DNA from 3 places in the Arhodomonas sp. KWT2 genome. Region 2 is predicted to be linked to each of the others. Evidence: predicted binding sites of a transcription regulator. Region 2 holds the regulator's gene; each other region holds the start of a gene.
The links. The regulator FliA, encoded in region 2, starts transcription of late flagellar genes. The targets are predictions, from matches to a motif close to GCTAAAGTTNNNNNNNNNNCNGCCGATA.
Positions count from the first base shown of each region.

Region 1: ACEZHJ_RS14310 (chemotaxis protein) is a predicted target of FliA. The motif match lies at 2,135-2,162, and genes of this name have one in related genera.
Region 3: ACEZHJ_RS10920 (methyl-accepting chemotaxis protein) is a predicted target of FliA. The motif match lies at 1,572-1,599, and genes of this name have one in related genera.

Region 1 covers NZ_JBHFPQ010000049.1:410,375-413,632, forward strand. The annotation lists gene ACEZHJ_RS14300 (CoA pyrophosphatase) at 1-416, opposite strand, end outside; gene ACEZHJ_RS14305 (hypothetical protein) at 561-1,163, shown strand; gene ACEZHJ_RS14310 (chemotaxis protein) at 1,177-2,091, opposite strand; gene ACEZHJ_RS14315 (diguanylate cyclase) at 2,344-3,258, shown strand, end outside.
Region 2 covers NZ_JBHFPQ010000043.1:193,505-196,762, reverse strand. The annotation lists gene flhF (flagellar biosynthesis protein FlhF) at 1-330, shown strand, start outside; gene ACEZHJ_RS10255 (MinD/ParA family protein) at 363-1,202, shown strand; gene ACEZHJ_RS10250 (RNA polymerase sigma factor FliA) at 1,199-1,924, shown strand; gene cheY (chemotaxis response regulator CheY) at 2,025-2,417, shown strand; gene ACEZHJ_RS10240 (protein phosphatase CheZ) at 2,421-3,173, shown strand; gene ACEZHJ_RS10235 (chemotaxis protein CheA) at 3,185-3,258, shown strand, end outside.
Region 3 covers NZ_JBHFPQ010000045.1:31,555-34,812, forward strand. The annotation lists gene ACEZHJ_RS10915 (methyl-accepting chemotaxis protein) at 1-1,125, opposite strand, end outside; gene ACEZHJ_RS10920 (methyl-accepting chemotaxis protein) at 1,704-3,258, shown strand, end outside.

The sequences.
Region 1 (3,258 bases), on a different contig from region 2:
AAGATCTCGTCGACCTCCACCGGGTCCGCAACCAGGTGCGCTTCCGGGTCCACCAGACCCACCCAGGGCTGGATACGGAAACCGGTGCCGGTGGGGTACTCGGGCAGGGAGCCGAGGAGCTCGACGGACGTCTGCGACAGGCCGATCTCCTCCTCGGCCTCACGCAGGGCCGCGGCGAGGCTGGAGGGATCGTTCGGCTCGATGCGTCCGCCGGGAAAGCTGATCTGTCCGGCGTGGGCACGCAGGTGGGGCGTGCGGCGCGTGAGGATCAGATGGAGGCCGCCGGGACGCTCGACCAGTGGCACGAGCACGGCGGCCGGGTGCAGCGGTGCGTCCTCCGGGATGGCGGCGCGGATCGGCATGCGCGCCGCCGCGAAGCGCTCTCTCACCCAGCAGGACTGAACCGGAACGGTCATGGATACCTTCATGCAAACGTAATACGAGGATTATAAGGGTTCGACGCCCGGGCGACAGGATCGTTCGTCCCCGCCGGAAGGACGTGCCTCGGCGGGGAAATTCAGTCATAATGGTGCCGGACTCCGAACGATGATGATCCGGCCATGCGTTATCTCAACGGCATACTGGGGGCATTTGCGATTCTCGCGGCCAGCGGCGGGCCCGCCGTGGCCGGCGAGGTGTGGCATAGCCCGATGCGCCCGCAGCTCGAGCTCACCACCGAGCTGAGCGAGGCGCTGAATGTCCGTTTCGGGATCAGCACGGATACGGATCCGAGCGTCGGCAGCGGGTGGCGCGGCTATGTCCCCACCGGGCGACAGGGACTCGGTGCCTCGGCAATGGTCGACTGGGAGTTCCCCGCGGCGTCCGGCATGCGCCTGACCGGCGGCGCCTTCTACGGCAACTCCGACTGGGGCTGGCAGGGGGGTGGCAGCGCGGGCGTGGACGGCAGTCACGACGACACCGGCTACAGCTTCGACGGCAGCGGCGACTGGACGCCCTACCTCGGCCTGGGGTGGGACCAGCACTTCGGCGAGGACAGCCGCCTGGGGCTGCAGCTCGACATGGGCGTGAAGTTCGAGGGTGTCACGGATCTCGACCGCAAGGATCAGCTCGATCGCATGCGCGAGGAAGCGGCGCTGAGTACGCAGTTCGAGAGCTTCCGCTACGTGCCCATGTTCTCCGCCGGGGTCGAATACCGGTTCTGATTGCGGGGCGTCATCAGCCGGTGACGCCCTCGCCCTCCTCCAGCATCGCGTTCACGTAACGGCCCAGCTCGCTGGCGTCGAACTTCGCCAGGAAGTCGTCCGCACCGACCTTCTCGACCATCGCCCGGTTGAACACGCCGGACAGCGAGCTGTGGAGCAGGATCTTCAGGCCGCGCAGGCGTTCGTCGGCACGGATGCGGCTGGTCAGGGTGTAGCCGTCCATGCGCGGCATCTCGATATCGGAGATCACCAGCGCGACCGAGGCGAGCGTTTCCTCGTCGGTGTCGCGCAGCCACTCCAGGGCCTCCTCACCGTTTTTGGCCACGGTCACGTCCCAGCCCGAGGGCTCGAGCGTGCGCTGGATCTGGTTACGGGCGACGCTGGAGTCGTCGACCACCAGCAGCCGGTTGCGCTGGGGCGGTGCGGCGCTGTGCTCGAAATCGACATCCCGGGGCAGCGGATCGCCCATGACCTCGGCCAGGACCTTCTCCACGTCGAGGATCTGCACGAGGACGCCGTCGACGCGGGTCACCGCCGTGACGTAGCCGCGGTCGGCGATGTGCTGGGGCGGCGGGAGGACGTCTTCCCAGCTGACGTTGACGATGCGGTCCACCTCGTCGACGAGGAAGCCCTGCACCGTCCGGTTGTACTCCGTGATCACCACCGAGCCCGCGTCGCCGTGCTCCGCCGATCGGATCGCCTGGGCAAGGTCGATGATGGGGATGGTCTGGCCCCGCAGGTGTGCGATCCCGCGCACACCGGGGCGCGAATCCGGCATGACCGTCACACGCGGCGAACGGATCACTTCGCGGATCTTGAACACGTTGATCCCGAAGTACCGCCGCCCGATCTTGAACAGCAGCATCTCGAACCGGTTGTGCCCGGCCAGCTGCGTGCGCTGGTCGATGCTGCCCATCGCCTTGGCCATATTTCCGCCCCCAGTCCCGTCGTGTAATCCCCGATGGTCATTATATCGGCCGAAGGGCGCCCGGCTATAGCCCTTTCGGGTTATCGGGGGCCTGTCGGGCGATGCCGGTTCCCGCCGCACGCCGCATGTCGTCCGGGAAGGTTTGCGTTCTCCCCCGGGGACCGGTACATGTGCACTTGAAGGGGGCGGCGCGCGGCTATTCGCCACGCCGTGACGAACGATAATGAAACGTTTCGCTAGGGGGGGGAGTCCGTGAGCCTCAAGACCCGATTCCTGCTCCTTGCCGCGACGTTGATCGTGCTGGCCTCCGTCGCCGCCTGGGCGGCCTTTCAGCGCATCGCCGAGGGGATTATCGAGCAGTGGGGACAACGGACCGCCGAACTCCAGGTTCAGTACGACAGCGCCCGGCTGCTGCAGCCGCTGGAGCGGGAGATCGCGCTCTCCCGCCAGCTGGCGGACTCGCTCGTGCTGCGCCGCTGGGCGAACGCCCCGGATGACCGGGCGCTCAGGCAGCAGGCCCTCCAGGAAATGGAGAGCTTCCGGCGCAATTTCCGCAGCAACAGCTACTTCGTCGCCCTGCGTGACTCCGGCGCCTACTACCACAACAATGCGGACAATGAATTCGAGGGCCGGGAACTGCGCTATAACCTGGACCCGAAGGATCCGGCCGATGCCTGGTTCTACCGGCTCATCGAGGCGGGGCGGGATTTCCATCTCAACGTCAATCCCGATGACGAGCTGGGGGTCACCAAGCTGTGGATCGACGTCCTGCTGCGTGCCGACGACGGCCGGGTTCTCGGCATCGTCGGCACGGGCCTGGATCTCGAGGACTTCCTGCGGGATACCGTTGACCTCAGTCAGCCGGGCATCACGACGCTGTTCGTCGACTACAACGGCGCGATCCAGCTCTACCGCGATCAGCGGCTGATCGACTTCGCCACCATCGTCAAGCCGGAGGGCCAGAAGAACACCATCGACCTGCTCCTGGACACGCCGACGGACGAGGCGCGAATCCAGGAAATGATGCTCTCGCTGCGCCAGGGGGATACGGGACCGGCGACGGTCCGTACCAACTTCGTCTCGGTCCGGGGCGAGCGTCACCTCGCCGGTATCGCTTATCTGCCCACCATCGGCTGGTACGAGGTCACGCTGCTCGACCTCGACACC
Region 2 (3,258 bases):
CGGCCGTACCTGGTGCTGTCGGCGAACACCCAGCTGCCGACCCTGATGGAGACCCTGCGCGCATTTCGCGCCGTGGGCCCGGTGGGGTGTATCCTGAGCAAGGTCGACGAGGCTGCGAGTCTGGGCGGGGTGCTCACGGCGGTGATGCGTGGCCGGCTGCCGATTGCGTACGTGGCCGACGGTCAGCGCGTGCCCGAGGATCTGCGCCCGGCGCGGGCGGATGCGCTGGTCGGCGAGGCGGAGGCCCTCGCGGCGGATAGCGACGGTGAGAACGAGGACGACGAGTCCCTGGCGGTGGCCTTCGCGGGCAGCCTGGCACGGCAGGGCTGAGGGGCATGGATCAGGCAGCGGGATTGAGACGAATGAGCGAGCCGAAGCCGGTCAAGGTGGTCGCGGTGGCCAGCGGCAAGGGGGGCGTGGGCAAGACCAACGTATCCGTGAATCTGGCGAGCGCCCTGGCGCGGGAGGGGCGTGGCGTGATGCTCTTCGATGCCGATCTCGGCCTCGCCAACGTGGACGTGCTCCTGGGGCTCTCGCCCAAGCGTAATCTCGCCCATGTGCTGGATGGCGAGGCCGGGCTGGAGGAGGTCCTGCTCGAGGGACCGGAGGGCATTCACATCGTTCCCGCCTCCTCGGGAACCCAGCGCATGGCCGAGCTCTCCGGCGCCGAGCACGCGGGCCTGATCCGCAGCTTCAGCGAGCTCGCCGTTGACCTTGATTACCTGTTCGTCGATACCGCCGCCGGCATCTCCGACTCGGTGATGAGCTTCGCCCGCGCCGCGCGGGAGGTCCTGGTGGTGGTCTGCGACGAGCCGTCCTCGCTCACCGATGCCTACGCGCTGATCAAGGTGCTCAACCGCGACCACGGCGTGCAGCGTTTCCACATGGTCGCCAACCGTGTCCCGGGGCCGCGGGAGGGCCAGAATCTCTACGGCAAGCTCGCGCGCGTGCTCGACCGCTTCCTGGACGTGACCCTGGAATACCTCGGCGCCGTCCCCGAGGACGATCGCCTGCGTGCCGCGGTTCAGCGCCAGCGCGCGGTGGTCTCGATGTATCCCTCCTGCCCGTCGGCCCGGGCCTTCCAGGCGCTGGCGGCGCGCCTCGAACAGTGGCCGCTGCCGAGCCGCGCCGACGGCCAGCTGGAGTTCTTCGTCGAGCGTGTCATACGCTATGGCAGTCGCGTCCGGGAGGTCTCCGAATGAATGGACATGCGCTCTACGAGGCGGTCCAGCGGGGGAGCAGCGACGACCTGCTGGTGGCGAACGCCCCGCTGGTGCGACGCATCGCTCACCACCTGGCGAGCCGACTGCCTCCGAGCGTGCAGATCGAGGACCTCATCCAGGCGGGCATGGTCGGCCTGCTGGAGGCGGCGCGGCAGTTCGACGCCAGCCAGGGCGCCTCGTTCCAGACCTATGCCGGCATCCGCATCCGCGGTGCCATGCTCGATGAGATCCGGCGCCTCGACTGGACACCGCGTTCCGTGCACCGTCGCTCCCGGGAGGCCGCCGAAGCCATCCACGTCCTGGAGAACGAGCTCGGCCGTGAGCCCCGGGACGCCGAGGTCGCCGCCAGGCTGGGCGTGAGTGTCGACGACTACCACGGTATGCTCGCCGACGCCTCGAGCGCGCACCTGTTCAGCATGGACCAGACGGATCCGCAGACCGGCGAGACCCACGACCCCGCCGGGGATGGCCCGTCACCGCAGGACGTGCTGACCGACGGTCACTTCCGCGCCGACCTTGCCGAGGCCATCCGCGGCCTCAGTGAACGCGACCAGCTGGTGATGCAGCTCTACTATGACGAGGAACTCAATCTGCGCGAGATCGGCGAGGTCCTCGGGGTGAGCGAGTCACGTGTCAGCCAGATTCGTGGCAAGATAATGCTAAAGCTCAAGGCCTCCCTTGCCGATTGGTTGGATGGATAGACACCGATCGGGGCGCCCCCGCGACGGGGGCGTGCACACCGCCGCCGGCGGTGAGGCCTCACAATAACTCGCGTTTCCACTCAGGGGGATCGGCGTGGCACTGGACAAGCACATGAAAATCCTCGTGGTGGACGATTTTTCCACCATGCGGCGCATTATCCGTAATCTTCTGCGGGATCTCGGCTTCGACAACATCTCGGAGGCCGACGACGGCAACACCGCGCTGCCCATACTCAAGCGTGGCGGTTTCGACCTGCTCATCACGGACTGGAACATGCCGGGCATGACCGGTATGGACCTGCTCAAGAACGTCCGTGCCGATGAGGAACTGGCCGAGCTGCCCATCCTGATGGTCACCGCCGAGGCCAAGCGCGAGCAGATCATCGCGGCGGCCCAGGCGGGCGTGAACGGCTATATCGTCAAGCCCTTCACCGCCGTGACGCTCAAGGAGAAGATCGAGAAGATCTTCGAGCGCATCAATGCGGGGGGTTAGGCGATGAGCGACAGCCAGCGCAGCCAGGAATATCTCGCGCTAGCACGCACGCTCATCGAACGTGTCGAGGCCGGCGACGACCCGGGCATGCAGGAGACCGTCGATGAGCTAACGCGACTGCGTGAGAGCGAGCTCTTCCAGGAGATCGGCCAGCTTACCCGCGAGCTCCACGAGGCCCTCAAGTCCTTTCGCGTGGACAGCCGCCTCACCGATATCGCCGCGAGCGAGATCCCCGATGCCCGGGAGCGGCTCAACCATGTCATCGAGGTGACCTCCCGTGCCGCCCACCGCACGCTGGAGGCCGTCGAGACCAGCCTGCCGCTGGCCGACGAGGTCGCTGCCCGGGCCGGGACGCTCCACGAGCGGTGGCAGCAGTTCCGCCGGCGTGAGCTGAGCGCCGACGATTTCCGGGGCCTCAGCCACGACATCGAGGCCTTCCTGGCCGCCGCCGCAGACAACGGCAAGACACTCCACAACGCGCTTTCCGAAGCGTTGATGGCGCAGGATTACCAGGACATCACCGGCCAGATCATCCGCCGCGTCATCACCCTGGTTCAGGAGGTCGAGGACGGCCTGGTCGAGCTCGTGCGCATTTCCGGGGCGCGGATCGCTGAAGAAAAGCCGCGTGCTGCCGATAAGGCGGATGAACGTGCGGAGCAGCAGCTCAGTGGACCTGCGGTCCCGGGCCAGGACGACGACGATGTCGTATCGGGCCAGGACGACGTCGACGACCTGCTCTCCAGCCTCGGCTTCTGAGGGAGACACGCATGGCTATCGATCCGCAGGACGACATCGTCCAGGACTTTCTGGTGGAGTCCCGGGAGATCCTCGAGGGACTCGG
Region 3 (3,258 bases), on a different contig from region 2:
GCCAATCTGCTCGGCGTCCGCCGTGAGGCGCGAGACGCCCTCGCCGGTACGGTCGAGCTGACGGGCGAGTTCCTCGACGGTGGTCACCGTGCGCTCCATGGTCGCGGCCATATCATTGGCCTCGCGGGTCGCCTCACCGGCGGATTCCGCCGCCTCACCCACGTTGCGCGCCACCTCCTGGACCGTCGCGGTCATCTCGTTGGTCGCGGTACCGACCTGATCCGTGGCGTCGTGCTGCGCATCGACGTTGCTCTGCGTCTCACGGCTGGTCGATGCCAGCTCCTCCGCCGCGGAGGAGAGCTGCTTGGTGGTGTCCGCCGCGCGGCTGACCATTTCGTTGAGCGTACCCAGGAAATCGTCGATCCGGTCCGAGAGCCTGCCGATCTCGTCCCGGGCCGGGTTCGCGAGGCGGATCGTGAGGTCGCCCTCGCCGCTGGAGAGATCTTCCACACGGGCCGACATCGCCTGAAGCGGCTTGAGCACACTCCGCGGCAGAACGATGAGGATGGCGACACAGACCGCCAGCCCGATGAGCAGCGCCGTGGTCAGCGTGATACGGCTGCTCACCGCGTCCGCCTCGACCTGCGCAGACAGCTCGGCGGCCATGTCGTTGACCCTTCCGGTCATCTGGTCGAGCTGGTTACGGGCGGTGTCGAACTGCTCGGCGCCGTCCCCGCTCGCGAGCCGGACCGCCTCGTCGGCGCGTCCGTCATCCACGAGGCTCCGGACACGACTGTTGATCTCCGCCCAGCGGTCGATCTCCTTGTCGAACTGCGCCGCGAGCTTCGCCGCCCGGGGGTCACCGAGCAGCTCTGCGGCCCTGGCCACGCGCTCACGGGCCTGGGTCAGGTTTTCGGCCTGCACCGCACGCTGCTCCTTGCGCTCCTGGGCGTTACCGGCCTGCAGGGCCCGCCGCTGCGCAATCAGGGACTGGTGAAGGTCACGGTCGGCCTCCAGGACCCGGGACCCGCCGGGCATGAGCTCGCCGGAATAGATCCGTGCGTCGTGAGCGAAAGTGCCGAGCAGCGACATGGAGAGGCCGGCCACGACCACGAGTATGAGAGTGAGCACGGCAACGGGGACGCCGAGCTTCCAGCGGAAAGACAGGTCACGCAACCAACGCATCGGTGCATTCCTCTAACGGGTAGTTCATGTTTGATAAAGCCCTTGCCGTCCCTGTCGTTTGTTTTTTATCCAGGTCGTCCCATTCCCCAATACGGTTATCGGCATCGTCGCACCACACGTTAGGGCCGACTTCGTTCCGGCAGCGCTTGAGGCCTCCCGCCGCAGAGTGATGGGTCACACACCGCCCACGTCTTACTGCCCGGGACAGCCAGCAAACGGGCAACCGGCACGCTTCCCGCCCCGACCACCGTGACCGGCAGTGCCCGCGGTGATACATTCCGCCATCACGCGTGCGGCGGTTGCCGGACGCCCGATCCCATGGGACTGCAATTCGCACGCGCCTGCTGACAAGGCACCGGCGGGCGATCGCCCCCGCACACGGGAGACCGTTCGGCGGCGGGGGGACACCACCCGTCCGACAGGCAACGGCCGGCAGAGGCGATCGATGTAAAGAACTGCCGTCCGCAGTCGTTATGCGGGGTGAGGGGTATCGATGCGGCGTCGGCGTCCGGGGATTCGCTGCCGTCAGACACCGCCCGATACACCAGAAGACAACGAACACAGACGGGGACACTCGGATGTCGCTTTTCCGTAATCTGACCATTCAGGCCCGCATTCTGCTGGTCTGCCTCCTGCCCCTTGCACTGGTCACCGCGGCTATCGTCGCCGCAAGCGCAAACAGCCTCCAGGATCAGGGTGCAAAGGACATCGCAGAGCTGCGCGATTCGCTGATCAACGCCCGCAAGGAATCGCTCAGGAACCTCGTCGACACCGCTGTCTCGGCAATCCGGCCGATCTATGAAAACGCCGGGCCCGACGATACGCAGGCGAAGGAGCGGGTGAAATCGATCGTGCGGAGCATGGACTACGGCGACAACGGCTACATCTACGTGTACAGCTACGACGGCACTGCCCGTGTCCTGCGCCCCAAACCGGAGCTCGAGGGCCAGAACCTCTGGGATCTCAAGATGGACAACGGCGAGTACCTCATCCGCGAGCTGATCGCTGATGCCAAGGAGGGCGGTGCCTTCTACCGGTACCGCTGGGATAATCCGGCCACCGGCAACGAGGAGCCCAAACTCTCGTTCACTACGGGCCTGGACAAGTGGAACTGGATGATCGGCACCGGCGTGTACCTCAACGACGTCGAAGCCAACGTCGCCGCGGCCCGCGAGGCGGTGAACACCAACGTCCGCCGCGAGGTCCTGGTAACCGCCCTGTCGGGTATCGCCGCCTTCGCGTTGATCGCCGTCATCGCCGTGATCATGACCCGCCGCATCGTCGGCCCGATCCGCGAGACCTCCCGGGCCATGCACGAGATTGCCGAGGGCGAGGGCGACCTCACCCAGCGCCTGCCCGTCGCCCGCGAGGACGAGGTCGGCGAGCTCGCCCGCCAGTTCAACGCCTTCGTCGCCAAGGTCCAGGACACCCTCCGTGACGTGCGCGGCACCACCGACCAGCTCGCCTCCGCCGCCGAGGAGCTCAGCCAGGTCGCCGCCCAGACCCGCAGCAACGTCGACAGCCAGAGCCAGGAGACCGACCACATCGCCTCGGCGATCAACGAGATGACCGCCACCGTGCAGGAGATCTCGCGCAACGCCGGTACCGTCCAGGAATCGGCCCGCGACGCCGACGAGCGTGCCCGCGAGGGTGACGGCGTGGTCCAGGAAAACCACACCGCCATGGAGACCCTCGCCGAGGACATCAGCTCCACGAGCACCGCGGTCAGCCAGCTCGCCGAGCGCAGCCGCGAGATCGAGACCGTACTCGACGTCATCCACGACGTCACCGAACAGACCAACCTCCTCGCCCTCAACGCCGCCATCGAGGCCGCCCGGGCCGGCGAGCAGGGCCGCGGGTTCGCCGTGGTCGCCGAGGAGGTCCGGGCTCTGGCCAAGCGCTCCAGCGAGTCCGCCGACCGCATCCGCACCATCATCGAGGGCCTGGTCGCTGACACCCGTACCGCGGTCTCCACAATGGAGCGCTCCCAGGAACGCTCCCAGAGCAGCCTCGACCGCTCCCACCAGGCCCGCGAGGCGCTGCAGAGCATCGCCACCGCGGTCTCGGAGATCCATGAGCAGATCACCCAGATCGCCACCGCCGCCGAGGAACAGGGGCAGGTCGCCGAGGAGC